Regions from separate parts of the Aquabacter albus genome, predicted to be linked through region 1. Evidence: predicted binding sites of a transcription regulator. Region 1 holds the regulator's gene; the other holds the start of a gene.
The links. Region 1 encodes LexA, which represses DNA repair genes until DNA is damaged. Its sites were predicted from a motif close to TGTTCNNNNTGTGTTCNG; they were not measured.
Positions count from the first base shown of each region.

Region 2: the regulator LexA is predicted to act here: its motif matches at 1,777-1,794, upstream of ABLE91_RS03640 (ImuA family protein).

Region 1 is NZ_JBDZDT010000005.1:103,918-107,120, forward strand. Features, by position in the region: gene coaD (pantetheine-phosphate adenylyltransferase) at 1-398, shown strand, start outside; gene ABLE91_RS13205 (peptidylprolyl isomerase) at 459-1,040, shown strand; gene ABLE91_RS13210 (peptidylprolyl isomerase) at 1,105-1,563, shown strand; gene lexA (transcriptional repressor LexA) at 1,655-2,362, opposite strand; gene ABLE91_RS13220 (molybdopterin molybdotransferase MoeA) at 2,489-3,203, opposite strand, start outside.
Region 2 is NZ_JBDZDT010000002.1:120,380-123,582, forward strand. Features, by position in the region: gene ABLE91_RS03635 (Y-family DNA polymerase) at 1-1,002, opposite strand, end outside; gene ABLE91_RS03640 (ImuA family protein) at 899-1,753, opposite strand; gene ABLE91_RS03645 (glycine zipper domain-containing protein) at 1,916-2,074, shown strand; gene ABLE91_RS03650 (glutathione S-transferase family protein) at 2,127-2,786, shown strand; gene ABLE91_RS03655 (L,D-transpeptidase) at 2,809-3,203, opposite strand, start outside.

The sequences.
Region 1 (3,203 bases):
TGGGCATCCACCCCGGCAAGGCGCCGCTCTTCACCCCGGCCGAGCGCCTCGCCATGTTGGAAGAGGTCTGCGGCCCGGTGGCAGCAGAAGAGGGCACCGCCCTCGACGTGCTCACCTTCGACAATCTGGTGGTGGAGGCGGCGCAGAACACCGGCGCCGGCCTGCTGATCCGCGGCCTGCGCGATGGCACCGATCTCGATTATGAGATGCAGATGGCCGGCATGAACGGCACGCTCGCGCCTGACATCCAGACCGTCTTCCTGCCCGCTTCCCCCCGCGTGCGCCCCATCACCGCCACTCTGGTGCGGCAGATCGCGGCCATGGGCGGCGACGTCTCCGCCTTCGTCCCGCCGGCGGTGCTCGCGCGCCTGAAGGCCAAATTCCCGAAGAGGGCCTGAGCCCAGGCGCCCCACCAAACTTGACCGCGCTTAAGGGTGCGGCAGCCCAAGGAGAGCTTCATGCGCAGTGTCTTCGGCCGCATTTCCGGCGGCATCGTCCTCGCTTTCGCGCTCATGGTGGCCGCAGCCCTGCCGGCCGCCGCCCAGGCCCAGGCCAAGCCCGATCCGGAGAACACGCTCTATCTCGACACCACCTATGGCCGGGTCGTCATCGCCCTGCGGCCGGATCTTGCGCCCAAGCACGTGGAGCGGCTGAAGCTGCTGTCCCGCGAGGGCTTCTACAACAATGTGCCGTTCCACCGGGTGATCGACGGCTTCATGGCCCAGACCGGCGACGGCCAGTTCGGCAACGGCACGGGCGGCTCGAAATATCCGAACCTGCCGGCCGAGTTCACTAGCACCCCGTTTGTGCGTGGCACGGTGGGCATGGCCCGCTCTTCCGCACCCAACAGCGCCAATTCGCAGTTCTTCATCTGCCTCGACGCCGCGCCGTTCCTGAACGGCCAGTACACGGTGGTGGGCGAGGTGGTCTCGGGCATGCAGTTCGTGGACAAGATCAAGAAGGGCTCGCAGGCCAATAACGGCACGGTGAGCACCCCCGACCGCATCGTGAAGATGCAGGTGGCGGCGGACGCGAAATAGCGCGCCGCCTTGTTCAAAGCGCGAGAAGCGCTTTCCGGTTTCCTCCCACCAAAGGAGCAGCCCCATGGCTGACGAAGTGATCGTCCTCGAAACCACCAAGGGCGAAGTGGTCATCGGCCTCCGGCCCGACCTCGCGCCGGGCCACGTGGCCCGCATCAAGGAGCTGGTCTCCGAGGGCTTCTATGACGGCGTGCCGTTCCACCGCGTCATCGACGGCTTCATGGCGCAGACCGGCGACCCGACGGGCACCGGCATGGGTGGTTCGGGCAAGAAGCTCAAGGCCGAGTTCAACAAGCAGCCCCACACCCGCGGCACGGTCTCCATGGCCCGCGCGGCGAGCCCCGATTCGGGCGACAGCCAGTTTTTCATCTGCTTCGGCGATGCCCGCTTCCTCGACAACCAGTACACCGTGTGGGGCGAGGTGATCTCGGGCATGGACAATGTGGACCAGATCAAGCGCGGCGAGCCCGTGCAGGATCCCGACAAGATCGTCTCGGCCAAGCTCCAGCCCAAGGGCGAGTGAGCGTCAAAGCCTCTCGACCCTTTGAAAGTCAAAATGCCCAGGCTCTGCCTGGGCATTCTTGTTTGTGACGACCCGTTTCCGAGCTGGTCGATCAATAGCGCCGCATGAGCCCGATGAGCCGGCCCTGGATGCGCACGCGGTCTGGGCCGAAGATGCGGGTCTCGTAAGCGGGGTTGGCGGCTTCCAGGGCCACGGAAGCGCCTTTCTTGCGCAGGCGCTTGAGGGTGGCTTCTTCCTCGTCCACCAGCGCCACCACGATATCGCCCGTGTCCGCCGTGTCGCATTTGCGGATGAGCACTGTGTCGCCGTCCAGGATGCCGGCCTCGATCATGCTGTCGCCGCGCACTTCCAGGGCGAAATGCTCGCCCGTGCCGAGCATTTCGGGCGGCAGATTCAGCGTGTGGCTGCGGGTCTGGATGGCGGAGATGGGAGAGCCGGCGGCGATGCGGCCCATGACCGGAACCGTGACGGTGGGGGCGACATCCTCGTCTTCCGCCATGGGGCGCACGCGGCCAAGACTGCCCTCGATGACGCTGGGCGAGAAGCCGCGCCCGGCGCGCGGAGAGGCAAGGCCCGGCGCCACGCTGTCCGGCAGGCGCACAACCTCCAGCGCCCGCGCCCGGTTGGGCAGGCGGCGGATGAAGCCGCGCTCTTCCAAGGCGGTGATGAGGCGGTGGATGCCCGATTTGGAGCGCAGGTCCAGCGCTTCCTTCATCTCGTCGAAGGAGGGCGGAACGCCCGTCTCCTTCAGGCGCTCATGAATGAAGCGCAGGAGGTCGTACTGCTTGCGTGTGAGCATGGCCGCCCCGTTCCTTCCGGCTCCCAGACCGCTGCCAGCTCGGTTAAGAGCCGTGAAACAAATCGAGAACAAGCATTAGCTGTTCCTTTTGTGTTCCGCAAGCATGAACATGGCGTAAATGCGCCGTCAGGCCATGAAAGCTATAGCTTCGCAGGCATCGCCTGCGGCCCCGGCGGGGGCGTGGGCCTCGCGAATCAGGAGGCAGTCGGCCTCGGCGAGCGCCGAGAGCATGGACGAATCCTGCACCGGCAGGGGGGTCACGAGCTGCGCGCCGTCGGGGGCGAGGGTCATGCGGGCGCGCACATAATCGCGGCGCATGTCGTTGGCCTTCACATCCACGGCGAGGCGCGCGGGCACGCGCGCAGGGCCGGGCGCGGCGCCCTGGAGCGCGTTGAGCAGCGGCACCAGGAAGAGCAGCGAGCAGACATAGGCCGAGACGGGATTGCCCGGCAGGCCGAGGACCCGCAGGGCCTCGCGCCGGCCGAACATCAGGGGTTTTCCCGGGCGCAGCGCGATCTTATGGACGGCGAGGGAAACGCCCTCCTCGCGCAAGGCCGGCGCCATGAGGTCGTGCTCGCCCACCGAGGCGCCGCCGGAGGTGACGAGGAGATCGTATCCCCCCTCGGCCGCCCGGCGCACGGCGGCGCGGGTTGCCTCCATGGTGTCGCCCACGAGGCCGAGGTCGAACACCTCGGCGCCGGCTGCCCGGGCCAGGGCGGCGATGCCATAGACGTTGGAGACCACCACGTCCGAGGGGGCGCCGGTGCCGGCACCGGGACGCACCAGCTCGTCGCCGGTCTGGAGGATGGCGACGCGCGGCCGGCGGCGCACCGGCACGAAG
Region 2 (3,203 bases), on a different contig from region 1:
TTCCAGCGCCGCCACCTTCTCCGCGAACAGCCGCCGCACGAAGGCGGGATCGCGCACCGGCCGGCCGGTGCCGACGGTGAGGCGCGTCACTTTCCCGTCCACGCGGAACAAAGCAAGGTCGAGCCGTCGTGCTCCCATGCCGTTCCGCTCCAAGGCAGCGGCCAGCGTGCCGGCGAGGTGGTGGGTGAGGCCGAGCACGTCCTCCACCCGCTCGATGGGTTCGGCGAGCGGCTTCTCGGCGCTGAAGCGGGGCGGGGGGAAGCGGTGTTCCAGGGCCGCGCGCGCCGCGCCCGTGGCGGCGTCGAGCCTTGCCAGGAGCGGTGCGCCGAACCGGGCGGCGAGGGGGGCGCGGGGCTTGTCCTGAAGGTCGCTGATACGCGCGAAGCCGAGCCGCGCCAAGGCGGCGAGGGTGCCCGCCTCCGGACGCAGCGCGGCGAGCGGCAAGGGCGCGAGCAAAGCAGAAAGGTCCGTGCCCTCCGGCGCGATGCAGCCGCGCTTGCGGGAAAAGCGCGCGAGCGCGGCGGCGGCATCGGGGGTCGCGGCGATGGCCGCGCGGGCGGAAAAGCCCGTGCCGGAGACGCGGCCGATGAGGTCGCGCAACAGGCCCTTCTCTCCGCCGAACAGATGGGCGCAGCCGGAAATGTCCAGCAGCAGCCCGTCCGGCGCATCGAGGGCGAGGAGGGGCGTATAGCGCTCGCAGGCATCGGCGAAGGCGGCGAGCGCCCGCGCGTCCGCCTCCGGCGCGTGCTCGGCCACCTCAATGCCGGGGTGGCGCGCGCGGGCATCCGCCAGCGACAGGCCTGGCGCAAGCCCGAGCGCCGCGGCGGCGGTGTTCAGGGCGGCGAGGCGCAGCGCGTTCTTCTCCAGCGCCACGGTGACCCGCGGCGCGGCGCGCGCCTCAGGCGACAATGGCCGCTCGATGCGGTCCGTGGAGAGGCGGTCGAGCCACAGGCTGAGATAGCGGCGCTCGCAGGTCTCTGGGGGCAGGATCTCCGGGCTCATGGCGCAATCCCTCGGGCGGGGCGAGGCTGAAGGCGGAGCCTTGGAGCGCGAGCGTCCATTGCCCCGGCGGCCCGTGCCGGTTGCGGGTGAGGGTGGCGGAGAGGCAGGCCGGCCCGAGGCCGCCATAGGCATCGCGCGGCCGGCTTAAGGCGTGGCCGATCACCCAGCGGGTGAGGGCGGCGCAAGGCTCGGGGTCCCGGCTCTGGCGCAGCAACAGGCCGAGCGTGCCGCCCGCGCGCGCGGCCAGCGAGAGACGGCGCGTGGCGGTGAGCGGCTCCGGCAAGGGCGCCGCCACTTCGCCGAGGACGGCGGACAATCCCGTGCATTTCAGAGCCTCCTCCATCACCAGCAAAACGTCCTGCACCTTGCGCACCCGCACGAGGACGAGGGTGCCCTCGGGCAGGCCTATTTCCTCAAGGCCTGGCCCGTAGAGGCCGCCCGCCTCGAAGGCCGCGAGTTCCTGCTGCACCACCAGCACCGGCCGCCGCCCGGCCTTCGCCGCCTGCGCCGCAAGGGCGAGGCCGAACGCCGTCAGCGCTCCCTCAGTGCCCGGAGCCTTGGCGGACGCCTCGTGGAGCGCGCCCAAAGCGAGCCCGCCCCCGAGGGGGCCGTCCACGGCGGGGATGCCGAAGGGGAGCCATCCCCCGATATCCTCGAGGGGCTCACCTGCCGTGCCTCCGCCGCTCTCGATGGCGGCGATGCGGCGCCGGAGGCCCGCAATGTCCGCCGCTGCGGCGTTCGGATGGGACATGAAGCACGCTTGCCTCGCTCTTATGTTCTCTATTTGTTCTTATAGATTCCGGAACACGGGGCGGGAGTCAAGGCGGCCGATGGGGTCATGTCTCGGTTTGAAGGGTGGCCGTGCGCCAGCCGCGCGTCTGCGCTATACCTTACGCAAGTAAGGGAGACAGAGATGAAGGCAGGCTTCATTGGTCTCGGTATCGCGCTTGGCGCCGGGATCGGCGCAGCGACCGGCAACGTCGCCGTTGGGGTTGCGTTGGGGCTGGTTTTCGGCGCGGCGATCAGTGCCGCGAAAACGAAGCGGAATGCGCCGCCGCAGATTTCAAACTGAGACACTCCGGATGGGATTGCGTGACGTAAGGTCAGGCGCATAGGGTTCGGGCATGAAACCGACCCTCTATGCCCATCCCTTCTCATCCTACTGCCAGAAGGTGCTGATCGCGCTCTATGAGAACGACACGCCTTTCGACTTCCGCATGCTCGGCCCGGACCATTCGGAGGCGGAAGCGCAGCTCGAGGCGCTCTGGCCGCTGAAGCGCATGCCGGTGCTGGTGGATGGCGGCCGCCCCATCTTTGAGGCGAGCATCATCGTCGAGCATCTGGCGCTGAACCATCCCGGCCCCGTCCGGCTGATCCCCCAGGACGGGCAGGCGGCGCTCGACGTGCGCATGCTGGACCGCGTGTTCGACAATTACATCATGACCCCCATGCAGAAGCTGGTGTTCAACCAGATCCGCCCCGAGGCCGACCGCGATTCCTATGGCGTGACCGAGGCGCGGGTGATGCTCGACACGACCTATGCCTGGCTCGACCGGCGCATGGAGGGGCGGACCTGGGTCTGCGGCAACGCCTTCACCCTCGCCGATTGCGCGGCGGCGCCCTCGCTCTTCTTCGCGGACTGGGCCCATGAAATCCCCGCCGCGCTCATGCATCTGCGCGCCTATCGCGCCCGCCTCCTCAGGCACCCGTCCTTCGCGCGGGCGGTGGACGAGGCGCGGCCCTATCGGGCGTTCTTCCCGCTGGGCGCGCCCGACCGGGATTGAGGCGCGGCGCCCGTCTCCTCCATCACCCGGTCGCGGGCAGCACGACGGCGCGCGTGCCCAGGGGGACGCGCCGGTAGAGGTCCATGATGTCCTGGTTCAGCAGCCGCACGCAGCCGGAGGACACCATGGTGCCGATGGTCCAGGGCTCTACCGTGCCGTGCAGGCGATAGAGTGTGTCCTCGCCGCCCCGGTAGAGATAGAGCGCGCGGGGACCCAAAGGATTGCCCACCCCGCCCGCCATGCCGCCGGCATATTTGGCATAGCGGGCCGGCTCGCGGCGGATCATGTCGGAGGTCGGAGTCCAGCGCGGCCATTCGGCCTTGCGGGCGATCACCGCCGCGCCCCGGAAGTTGAAGGCCTCTTCCTTTCCCACGCCGACGCCATAGCGCAGGGCCTGCCCGCCCTCCAGGACGAGAT